Regions from separate parts of the Enterobacter sp. R4-368 genome, predicted to be linked through region 2. Evidence: predicted binding sites of a transcription regulator. Region 2 holds the regulator's gene; each other region holds the start of a gene.
What was found. The regulator PhoB, encoded in region 2, activates phosphate uptake and scavenging genes when phosphate is short. The targets are predictions, from matches to a motif close to CTGTCATAAAACTGNCNNAT.

Region 1 (4,107 bases), 1.1 Mb from region 2:
CTCTGGCAGTCCGCTGGTTATTGGCCTGGGCATGGGTGAAAACTTTATTGCATCCGATCAGCTGGCCTTGCTGCCGGTTACCCGCCGCTTTATCTTCCTTGAAGAGGGCGATATTGCTGAAGTGACTCGCCGTAGCGTGACTGTTTTCGATAAATCTGGCGCGCAGGTTAAACGCCCTGATATCGAATCTAATCTGCAATACGACGCTGGCGATAAAGGTATTTACCGCCACTACATGCAAAAAGAGATCTACGAGCAGCCGAACGCCATCAAAAACACACTGACTGGCCGTATCAGCCATGGTGAAGTTGATCTGAGCGAACTGGGGCCGAATGCCAACGAGCTGCTGTCGAAAGTTGAACATATTCAGATCGTTGCCTGCGGTACGTCTTATAACTCCGGTATGGTTTCCCGCTACTGGTTTGAAGCGCTGGCGGGTGTTCCGTGCGATGTCGAAATCGCTTCTGAGTTCCGCTATCGCAAATCTGCGGTGCGTCGTAATAGCCTGATGATCACCCTGTCGCAGTCTGGCGAAACGGCGGATACGCTGGCGGCACTGCGTTTGTCAAAAGAGCTGGGTTATCTGGGTTCGCTGGCTATTTGTAACGTTCCGGGTTCCTCGCTAGTGCGCGAATCCGACCTGGCGATGATGACCAAAGCCGGTACGGAAATCGGCGTTGCATCAACCAAAGCGTTTACCACTCAGCTCACTGTGTTGCTGATGCTGGTGGCGAAACTGAGCCGCCTGAAAGGGCTGGATGCGGCCATTGAGCACGATATCGTTCATGGTTTGCAGGCGCTGCCGAGCCGCATTGAGCAGATGCTGTCGCAGGATAAACGCATTGAAGCGCTGGCAGAAGATTTCTCCGACAAGCATCATGCGCTGTTCCTTGGCCGTGGCGACCAGTATCCGATCGCACTGGAAGGTGCGCTGAAGCTGAAAGAGATCTCCTATATTCATGCCGAAGCCTATGCCGCAGGTGAACTGAAACATGGCCCATTGGCGCTGATTGATGCCGATATGCCGGTGATTGTCGTTGCGCCAAACAACGAGCTGCTGGAAAAACTGAAATCCAACATCGAAGAAGTTCGCGCCCGTGGCGGCGTGCTGTATGTCTTTGCCGATCAGGATGCCGGTTTCACCAGCAACGACAATATGCACATTATCGATATGCCGCATGTAGAAGAAGTGATCGCGCCAATCTTCTATACCGTGCCGCTGCAACTGCTGGCTTACCATGTTGCGCTGATCAAAGGCACCGACGTGGATCAGCCGCGTAACCTGGCGAAATCGGTTACTGTGGAATAAGGTCTTAAGCTTGTCATAGTGTAGAGAGAGGTTGCCTGATGGCAGCCTCTTTTTTTAAGGATAGCCATGAGTTTGTTGGAAAAAATGGCAGGTGCAAGATTGCTTGCACTCATCAATTATTGCCGGGGTGTTGATGCGGGAATAGCGGGTCGCAAGCTGGCACAGTTGAAGCTGGCGGCGGAGGCATTTAAAGAGATGCCAAAGGCCTATCCTGCAGGCAGAGGCGGGATGACATTTTATGGCAGCGTAACGGTGGTGTTTTATGCCTTGTTACTAAGCTATGTTTGCCTTGCGCTGACGGTGAAAACCGCCATTGGTGGCCTGAGTTTCATCGCAGGTGTAGCGGTATTTTTAGTCCTGGTCGTGGCGCTCATCGGCGTAGAAAAAGGGCGCACGCTCTCCTTAAAATTATTCCTGGCTGTCTGGTTGCTGTTATGTGTTTGCAACGTGCCAGTGGCAGGATGGCTTCTCATTGCTCCGTTTTCCGCACTGTCTCTGGTTTTTTGGGGGAGTAGTATGGTTCTTTTATGGCTGACGCGGAAAGTGATGAATGGGCCGGAACTTACGAAATTAGTGCAGTGGCGTGTATCGCTAAAAATAGCCCAATTCCGGCGTCAGGCGCTGACGCAATCCAGGCGTAAATAAAGTGATAAGCGGTGGCTTTTTCTCGCGTTTTGTTAGGACTTCTTGTCAGATTCAGCTACGTTTTTAATGTCATAAAACTAAAATCTTGCTGACATTTTATCGTCATCAACTTTTTTATCTCGCTGATAAATCATCCTGAATTCGTTAAATCTGGCCGTAATCCGTTGCTGTCATCAAACAGTAACAATCTTTGCATATAACTGTCATCAAAGTGTCCTATTTTGCTCATCGTAGCCACTAAACAACGATTTACGATTCTTGCAGGAGACATTATGAACGTTATGCGTACCACTGTCGCAACTGTTGTCGCCGCGACCTTTTCTCTGAGTGCATTTGCTGTAAACGCAGCTGCCAGCCTGACAGGCGCGGGCGCAACTTTCCCGGCGCCGGTGTATGCCAAGTGGGCTGATACCTACCAGAAAGAAACAGGTAACAAGATTAACTACCAGGGTATCGGTTCGTCTGGTGGCGTTAAACAAATTACTGCTAAAACTGTTGATTTCGGTGCGTCCGATGCCCCGCTGGCTGACGACAAACTGGCTCAGGAAGGCCTGTTCCAGTTTCCGACTGTGATCGGCGGTATCGTGCTGGCAATTAACGTCCCGGGTGTTAAATCCGGTGAGCTGGTGCTGGACGGCAAGACCCTGGGTGATATCTACCTGGGTAATATCAAAAAATGGGATGACGCGGCTATTGCCAAACTCAACCCAGGCCTGAAACTGCCTTCACAGAACATCGCTGTGGTTCGCCGCGCTGATGGTTCCGGTACCTCCTTCGTTTTCACCAGCTACCTGGCGAAAGTGAACGAAGAGTGGAAATCTAAAGTCGGTTCTGGCTCTACCGTTAACTGGCCGACCGGTCTGGGCGGTAAAGGTAACGACGGTATCGCCGCGTTCGTTCAGCGTCTGCCGGGCTCTATCGGTTACGTTGAATATGCTTACGCTAAGCAGAACAACCTGACCTACACCAAGCTGCTTTCTGCCGATGGTAAAGCGGTTAGCCCGACGGAAACCAGTTTCTCCAACGCGGCTAAAGATATCGACTGGAGCAAGTCTTTCGCACAGGACCTGACTAACCAGAAAGGTGCGGACGTGTGGCCAATCACTTCCACCACGTTCATTCTGGTGCATAAAGAGCAGGCTAAACCTGAGCAAGGCGCTGAAGTGCTGAAATTCTTTGACTGGGCCTACAAAAAAGGCGGCAAACAAGCTAACGATCTCGACTACGCAACCCTGCCGGATAGCGTTGTTGAACAAGTTCGCGCTGCCTGGAAAGCCAACGTGAAAGACAGCAGCGGTAAAGCACTGTACTAAGCACTGGTTTTTGAAGAACATGGCGGATGGCGCTTACACCATCCGCCTTACAGATCTTCTGTAGGCCGGCAAGCGCAAGTGCCTGCGGGCAAATTCGTAAGACGTTAAACTGAAGAGTAATTTATGGCTGCAACCAAGCCGGCATTTAATCCCCCGGGTAAAAAAGGCGACATGTTATTCAGCGCACTGGTAAGACTGGCTGCGCTGATTGTGTTATTGCTGCTCAGCGGCATTATCGTGTCCCTGATTTTCTCCTCATGGCCAAGCATTCAGAAGTTTGGTTTTTCTTTCCTGTGGACCAAAGAGTGGGATGCGCCGAATGACGTCTACGGGGCGCTGGTACCGATTTACGGCACCATTGTTACCTCGGTCATCGCGCTACTTATCGCGGTTCCGGTGAGTTTTGGTATCGCGCTGTTTCTGACGGAGCTGTCGCCAAACTGGCTGAAACGCCCGCTGGGTATTGCTATTGAACTGCTGGCGGCGATCCCGAGTATTGTGTACGGCATGTGGGGGCTGTTTATTTTTGCTCCGCTGTTCGCGACTTACTTCCAGGAGCCGGTGGGCAATGTCCTTTCTAACATTCCATTTGTCGGCGCGCTGTTTTCCGGCCCCGCATTTGGTATCGGCATTCTGGCCGCCGGGGTGATCCTCGCCATTATGATTATTCCGTACATTGCGGCGGTAATGCGCGATGTATTCGAACAAACACCGGTGATGATGAAAGAGTCGGCCTACGGCATTGGCTGCACCACCTGGGAGGTTATCTGGCGTATCGTGTTGCCCTTTACCAAAAACGGGGTGATTGGTGGCGTAATGCTGGGGCTGGGGCGCGCACTG
Region 2 (4,107 bases):
TGTATGGGGCGCAATTTAAACGCTTATAACGTTTAAAGGCAAGGTGGGATCGCAAAACCAGATGTTTATGCTGCATTGCAAAAAACAAGCAGTCAAATACTCCATTTATAGGAAAAACACATGGCTGATCATGCGAACAAAAAAGCAGCAGACGTACAAAATACGTTTCAGCTGTGGTAGACGGTGCGGGAAAGCGGCCTGTTTTCGCAGGCCGCTGGAAAGATATGCTGACAGCGCCTTCAGGAAGCGGCTTTTTTGGCAACCAGACGTTCCGGCAGGACAAAGCTAAAGCGGGTGCCCTTGCCCGGCTCGCTGACGATATCAAGGCGGCTTTCGTGGTGATTTACCGCGTGTTTGACAATCGCCAATCCAAGACCGCTGCCGCCAGTTTGCCGCGAGCGGGCTTTATCCACCCGGTAGAAACGTTCGGTCAGGCGCGGAATATGTTCTGCGGCAATGCCCGGTCCGTTATCTTCCACGCTAAATTCAGCGCCCTGCGGTACATGCTGCCAGCGCACAATAACGTGTGTGCCCGCTGGCGTGTGGTTGACGGCGTTATACACCAGATTAGAAATTGCGCTACGCAGCTGCTCCTCGTTCCCGAGCACTTTGAGCGTGTTATCCACGTCAAACGTGAACGTGTGTTTTTGCTGGCTGAGGGTTTGCGCTTCCCGTTCGACAACCCGCAGCATCATCGGTACATCAATGGTCTCGTTAGGGGGTAGCGTCGGTGCGGCTTCGATTTTCGACAGCGTGAGTAGCTGACGCACCAGCCCTTCCATCCGCGACGTTTGTTCACGCATGGTGTGCAACGCTTTTTCGCGCGGCGCCCCTTCCAGCGTTTGCTCCTGCATCATTTCCAGGTAGCCCTGCAGCACCGTTAACGGGGTGCGCAGTTCATGACTGACGTTAGCGAAAAAGTTACGCCGCGCGCCTTCCAGCTGGTGCATTTGCGTCACATCGCGCGCCACCATCAGCAGTTGTTGCTCGCTGTAGGGCATGACGCGAATCTCAAGATGCCGCCCATTATTTAGTACCAGGTGCAGAGGTCGGCCAAACTCCTGGTTCCTGATGTATTTCGTAAATTCGGGGTAGCGCAGTAAGTTAAGGATATTCTGGCCATTATCGTCCGGCCAGCGCAGCCCCAGCATCTGCTGCGCGAGACCGTTACACCAGAAAATCGCCCCTTCTTCCGTGGTGAGGATCACCGCATCCGGCAGCGATTCCGCACCGCTGCGAAAGCGTTTGATCAAATTTCCCAGTTCGCGGCGGCGCTTTTTGTTACGCATCTGCATCTGGTGTAGCCCGTAAAGTAGCGGCTCCCAGCTGCCGGTTCCCGGCGGCGGCGTCATGCTTTTATCGACCCATAACCACCAGGAAAGACGCAGTAAATTCCAGAAATGCCAGATCAGCAACCCGGTTACCGCGGCGAACAAAAACCAGGGCAGGTAACCGAAAATCGCGCCGAGAATAAAGGCGGGGATACAACAAAGGAGGAGCTCCAGCACCAGCCTTTTCCATGACAGCCGTTCCAGCACGCGTCACACTCCTGTCAAATTTCAGAAACGGGTCGAAAAACGATATCCCGTGCCGCGCACTGTTTGCACCATACGATCGTGGCCGCTGTGTTCCAGCGCTTTGCGCAGACGGCGAATATGCACGTCCACGGTTCTGTCTTCAACGTAAACGTTGGTTCCCCATACGTGGTTCAGCAGCTGTTCGCGGCTATAAACACGTTCCGGGTGAGTCATAAAGAAGTGTAAGAGTTTAAACTCTGTCGGTCCCATATCCAGCGGATTTTCACCGGTCATCACGCGGTGTGAGGAAGGATCGAGGCTCAGCCCCTGCATTTCAATCACCTCTTCCACCGCCATCGGTGAAATACGGCGCATCACGGCTTTAATACGCGCGACCAGCTCTTTCGGTGAAAATGGCTTGGTAATGTAATCGTCCGCCCCCGTTTCCAGACCGCGAACGCGATCCTCTTCCTCCCCGCGCGCGGTCAGCATCATCACCGGAATATCACGGGTCATCGCTTCGCGTTTAAGATGTTTAATAAACTGAATGCCAGAACCGCCAGGCAGCATCCAGTCCAGTAAAACCAGGTCGGGCCAGGGTTCGTTAAGTTGGTTCACCGCGCTGTCATAATCTTCAGCTTCCACCGGTTGAAAACCATTTTGCTCGAGCACGAAGCACACCATTTCACGGATTGGTGCTTCATCTTCTACGACCAGAATTCGTCTCGCCATAATTCGCCCTGTTTTAATTAAGTCGTCAGTATATGTAGCGGCGCCATTATGCGTCAGTTTTATGACAGATTTATGAATAAGATGACCGCTATATGACCCGCCCGGTGGCCGTGTGACAACGCAAATTTGCGTTCGGTTATGTCCCTCATCTGCTTAATGTTTATAATCTGCTTTACGCTTTTTCGCCATGGAACCGCTATGCGCATCATTCACACTTCAGACTGGCATCTGGGTCAAAACTTCTACAGTAAAAACCGCGCCGCCGAACATGACGCTTTTCTCGACTGGCTGCTCGCCGCCGCCGAAACGCATCAGGTGGATGCCATTATTGTCGCAGGCGATATTTTTGATACCGGTTCCCCGCCAAGCTACGCCCGCGAGCTTTACAACCGCTTTGTGGTCAAACTCCAGCAGACGGGCTGCCAGCTTATCGTGCTGGCGGGAAACCACGATTCCGTGGCCACGCTGAATGAATCAAAAGAGATCCTCGCTTACCTGAAAACCACCGTGGTGGCCAGTGCAGGTACCAGACCATTCCTGCTAAAACGCCGCGATGGCGAACCCGGCGCGGTATTTTGCCCGGTGCCGTTTTTACGCCCGCGCGACATTACCGTTAGCCAGGCGGGGCTTTCCGGGCAACAAAAACAGCAGCATTTACTGGCGGCGATCACCGATTACTATCAACAACAATTTACTGAGGCCTGTGAACTGCGCGGTGACAAACCACTGCCGATTATCGCCAGCGGCCATTTAACCACGGTGGGTGCCAGTAAAAGTGACGCGGTGCGTGATATTTATATCGGCACGTTAGACGCCTTCCCTGCACAAAATTTTCCCCCTGTGGATTATCTCGCACTCGGCCATATTCATCGCGCGCAGAAGATTGGCGGCCTTGAGCACATCCGTTACTGCGGTTCGCCCATTGCGTTGAGCTTTGATGAAACCGGGAAAAGCAAAAGCGTCAATCTGGTGACATTCGCCGAAGGTAAGCTCGCCGATGTCACGGCGCTGGAGGTGCCGGCAACCCAACCGTTAGCGGTGATCAAAGGCGATTTCGCTGAAATCTGCCGTCAGTTAGAACAGTGGCTCAATGCCCCCGCAGAGCCACCCGTCTGGCTGGATATTGAAATCGAAAGCCATGAATATCTGGCGGATATGCAACGCAAAATCCAGCTGGTAACCGAAGATTTGCCGGTCGAAGTGCTGCTGGTGCGCCGCAGCCGCGAGCAGCGCGAACGAATTCTTTCCGGCGAGTTACGCGAAACCTTAAACGAATTAAAAGTGGAAGAGGTGTTCGCCCGCCGCCTTGCGCTGGCAGAACTCGACGACACACAAAATGCACGGTTACACACGTTGTTTAGCGAAGCGCGCCAGGCGTTGGATGAGGAGAATGAAGCATGAAAATCCTGAGCCTGCGGCTAAAAAACCTGAACTCGCTTAAAGGCGAGTGGAAAATAGACTTCACCGAAGAGCCGTTTGCCAGTAACGGTTTATTCGCCATTACCGGCGCGACGGGCGCGGGGAAAACCACGCTGCTCGACGCTATCTGCCTGGCGCTGTACCACGAAACACCGCGCCTGAGCACCCTTTCGCAATCGCAAAACGATTTAATGACCCGCGATACGGCCGACTGCCTGGCCGAGGTGGAGTTTGAAGTGAAAGGCGTCGCCTACCGCGCGTTCTGGAGCCAGAGCCGCGCCCGCGGGCTGCCGGATGGCAACCTGCAAGCCCCGCGCGTTGAGCTGGCGGCCTGCGCCGATGGCAAAATCCTTGCCGATAAAGTGAAAGATAAGCTTGATCTTACCGCCTCACTGACCGGGCTGGATTATGGCCGCTTTACCCGTTCTATGCTGCTGTC
Region 3 (4,107 bases), 1.4 Mb from region 2:
GGTGGCGGCTTTTTCACTTCCCACGGTCAACCGAGCAAACAGATGCGGCTGGTGTGGTACATCTACGCCCAGCGCTATCGCGATCATCATGACGATGAATTTATTCGCCGCTGCGAGCGTGTGCGCCGTCTGTTCATTTTAACCAGTTCACTCTGCGGTCTGGTGGTAGTGAGCCTGATTGCGTTGCTGATTTGGCACTAAATTGAAACCATAAAAAAACGGGCCAGCAAGCGGGCCCGTTTTTTATCGTGCGTGAAGCGCGTTAAATCAGATGCAGCGCCAGCCAGTACAGTACGCCGGACAGAATAATCGAGGCTGGCAGAGTGAAGACCCACGCCATCAGAATATTGGTCACGGTTTTACGCTGCAGGCCACCGCCGTCAACGATCATCGTCCCGGCAACGGAAGACGACAGCACGTGCGTAGTGGAAACCGGCATCCCGGTGTAACTCGCCAGACCGATAGAAACGGCGGCTGTCATCTGCGCGGACATGCCCTGCGCATACGTCATGCCTTTCTTACCGATCTTCTCACCGATGGTTGTCGCCACGCGACGCCAGCCGATCATCGTACCCAGGCCTAACGCCAGCGCGACGGCCATGATTATCCAGATTGGCGCGTACTCGATGGTGCTCAGCATATCGCCTTTCAGCTTTTTCAGCAGACGCTGGTCGTCAGCGCTGACTTCCGGCTGCTTCGCCACCTGGTCGGTGATATCAGACAGGCAGAGCATAATGCGACGCAGCTGGCTGCGTTGTTCCACCGGCAGTTTGTCGTAGCTTTCAACATTGGTCAGCATCGTTTTCGCGCGATCCAGCGCCATAATGGCGCGGCCCGGATGGCAGTGGAACTCACCCGGTTGGGTGGCCACTTCTTCCGGCGTTGGGATGAGCGGATCGATACCGGTCACTTTTTGCAGCAGCGCCGGATGTTGCTGGAAGTACGTTTCCACGTTGTTGACGGCATCACGCGTACGGGTGATGTCGTAACCAGAGGCATTCATATTGACCACGAAGCCCGCAGGCGCAACGCCAATCAGCACCAGCATAATCAAGCCGATACCTTTCTGACCGTCGTTCGCACCGTGCGAGAAACTCACGCCAATCGCGGAGAGGATCAGCGCGATACGCGTCCAGAACGGCGGCTTTTTCTTGCCGTCGATTTTCTCGCGTTCAGCGGGAGTCATATGGATGCGCGCACGTTTTTTCGTGTTGCTCCAGTAACGACGCAGGATAAACACCAAACCGCCAGCGAAGACCAGGCCCACGATCGGTGAAACGATCAGCGAAGCGAAGATATTCAGCACTTTCGGGATGTTTAACGCGTCCACCACCGAGGTGCCGGTCATCAACGCATTGGTTAAACCAATACCGATAATCGCGCCAATCAGGGTGTGGGAGCTGGAAGCAGGCAGGCCCAGATACCAGGTGCCAAGGTTCCAGATAATAGCGGCCAGCAGCATGGAAAAGACCATCGCCAGACCATGCGCAGAGCTGACATTCAGCAGCAGATCGGTGGGCAACATATGCACGATCGCATACGCGACGCTCAACCCACCCAGCAAGACGCCGAAGAAGTTAAACACCGCTGCCATCACGACCGCCAGCTGAGAACGCATAGCGCGTGTATAAATGACGGTTGCTACGGCGTTGGCTGTGTCATGGAAGCCGTTGATGGCTTCATAGAACAGAACAAAAACCAGAGCAAGCAAGAGTAACAGCCCGGTATGAAGATCCAGGCCGGCAAACAAATGTACCATAGGTCGTTAAGCCATTTTGAGGACATGAACGCGGCGCATTATCAGGGACATTGGCAGCGTCGGCAAAGTGAATTATGGATTTTTTTTGACATTATTTCTTAAATTAAACTGACATTTTAAAATTAATTTATATTTTTCAATGCCCTGTTATCATTCGCGCGTATTCACGCTGGTGCGACCAGCGTGAACTCTTTACAATCCGCCACGATTTATCAATGAGGGTGAAGTTGTGGAAAAGTTTGATGCCATTATTATCGGCGCCGGTGCGGCGGGCATGTTCTGCGCGGCGCTGGCCGGGCAGGCGGGTCGCCGGGTGTTATTGCTGGATAATGGCAAAAAACCCGGCCGCAAAATTTTGATGTCCGGCGGCGGACGCTGCAACTTTACTAACCTTTATGTCGAGCCTGCGGCATATTTGAGCCAAAACCCGCATTTTTGCAAATCTGCGCTGGCGCGCTACACCCAGTGGGACTTTATCGATCTGGTTGGTAAATACGGTATCGCCTGGCATGAAAAGACGCTGGGGCAGCTTTTTTGCGATGATTCAGCACAACAAATTGTCGATCTGCTGGTGGCCGAGTGCGAAAAAGGGAACGTCATCCTGCGTCTGCGCACGGAAGTGCTGAGCGTTGAGCGCAACGACGATGACTACACCTTGCAACTCAATGGCGAAAGCGTGCAGGCGAAAAATCTGGTCATTGCGTCCGGCGGTTTGTCGATGCCGGGGCTGGGCGCTTCGCCGTTTGGTTATAAAATCGCCGAGCAGTTCGGTTTAAAGGTGCTGCCAACGCGTGCCGGATTAGTGCCGTTTACCCTGCATAAACCGCTACTGGAGCAGATGCAGACGCTTTCCGGCGTCTCGGTGCCATCGGTAGTTACCGCCGAGGATGGCACGGTTTTTCGCGAAAACTTGCTGTTTACCCATCGGGGATTATCCGGCCCGGCCATTTTGCAAATTTCCAGCTACTGGCAGCCGGGTGAATTTGTCAGCATCAACTTGCTGCCCGATGTCGATCTGGACGGCTTCCTCACTCAGCAGCGCGATGCGCACCCGAATCAGAGCCTGAAAAATACGCTGGCGATGCAGTTGCCAAAACGGCTGGTGGAGTGTCTGCAACAGCTTGAGCAGATCCCGGATGTCACATTGAAGCAGCTCAATAGCCGCGAGCAGGAGAATCTGGTTGCGCTGCTGACGAACTGGCGTGTGCAGCCGAATGGCACCGAAGGGTATCGCACCGCAGAAGTGACGCTCGGCGGCGTCGATACCCATGAATTGTCGTCGCGCACCATGGAAGCCCGCAATGTGCCGGGCCTGTATTTCATTGGTGAAGTGATGGATGTCACCGGCTGGCTTGGCGGATACAACTTCCAGTGGGCGTGGTCGAGCGCCTGGGCCTGCGCACAAGCGTTAGCGGCAGAACCCTCGGCCTGAGCCCGCGTAACGCAGAAGAAAAAAGCCCAGCCCGGGCTTTTTTATCGCCGGTGAATCGCTAACGTTTCTTTTGTTACAGCGGCGCGCCTGAGCCGGTGGAGACAAGTGCGCTGTCGGGGAGCGTGTGGCGCTGACTGAGATTGTATTGGTCCACTATCCCGAACATTTCGGCGAAAAGCGCATCGTCTTTTTTCGCCCAGAATGTGTCTAAATCATCCCCGCCCCATATCTCATGGGTATGGCATACAAATTCAAGCAAACCGCTTTCATGCGGCGTGAAGTCGATACGTTTGGCGCTATTTGCCGCAATAATGTGTTGATAGAAAAGCACGATCTTACAGTCGCAACCTTGCGCGTTATACAACGACAGGAATTCATTGAGATGTTCCCGTAAAAGGCAGAGATCGGAATGCTCGGTGATACGGTGATGATAAAGAAACACAAAATCTTTTTTGCCCCGGTATTGTAGCTGGCGGGAAATACGGCGTTGAAAGGCGCGGCTGTCTTCTTTAATTCTTAGCGGGTCATGATGGGTGAATTCAAAACCCAGCATATGCCTTTCGCTGTATTGCCCTGTACATTTTTCGTAAAACGTTGAACGCACAACGGCATGCTCGCCATCCGGGAAATGTTGTAAATGCTCTTTTTCCAGCAAATGGCGATAGTCGTCTTTTTCCATTTGCAGAATATATTCAATATTTGAGCGCCCCGATGAAAAAACGGAACTGAAGGATTTTCGGTTATGTCGGCGAAGAATATCATCGGGAAGACAATTCTCACCCAATGAAATCCAAAGTACTTGCGAAGTGAAATTATTGCGATATTTCCATTTCTTATGCAGGTTACGCATCGTTCTTTTCAGCGATTTGAGGTTATCTCTTACGCGTTGTTTAATGGCTTCGCCTTTCATCAGGGG

Region 1: pstS (phosphate ABC transporter substrate-binding protein PstS) is a predicted target of PhoB. The motif match lies at 2,155-2,174, and genes of this name have one in related genera.
Region 3: pitA (inorganic phosphate transporter PitA) is a predicted target of PhoB. The motif match lies at 1,857-1,876, and genes of this name have one in related genera.

The regions. Positions count from the first base shown of each region.
Region 1 is NC_021500.1:2,994,837-2,998,943, reverse strand. Features, by position in the region: gene glmS (glutamine--fructose-6-phosphate transaminase (isomerizing)) at 1-1,309, shown strand, start outside; gene H650_RS14110 (hypothetical protein) at 1,376-1,954, shown strand; gene pstS (phosphate ABC transporter substrate-binding protein PstS) at 2,227-3,267, shown strand; gene pstC (phosphate ABC transporter permease PstC) at 3,391-4,107, shown strand, end outside.
Region 2 is NC_021500.1:4,127,104-4,131,210, reverse strand. Features, by position in the region: gene phoR (phosphate regulon sensor histidine kinase PhoR) at 240-1,538, opposite strand; gene phoB (phosphate response regulator transcription factor PhoB) at 1,560-2,249, opposite strand; gene sbcD (exonuclease subunit SbcD) at 2,448-3,650, shown strand; gene sbcC (exonuclease subunit SbcC) at 3,647-4,107, shown strand, end outside.
Region 3 is NC_021500.1:2,730,920-2,735,026, reverse strand. Features, by position in the region: gene uspB (universal stress protein UspB) at 1-201, shown strand, start outside; gene pitA (inorganic phosphate transporter PitA) at 263-1,759, opposite strand; gene H650_RS12900 (BaiN/RdsA family NAD(P)/FAD-dependent oxidoreductase) at 1,989-3,191, shown strand; gene H650_RS12895 (DUF1796 family putative cysteine peptidase) at 3,265-4,101, opposite strand.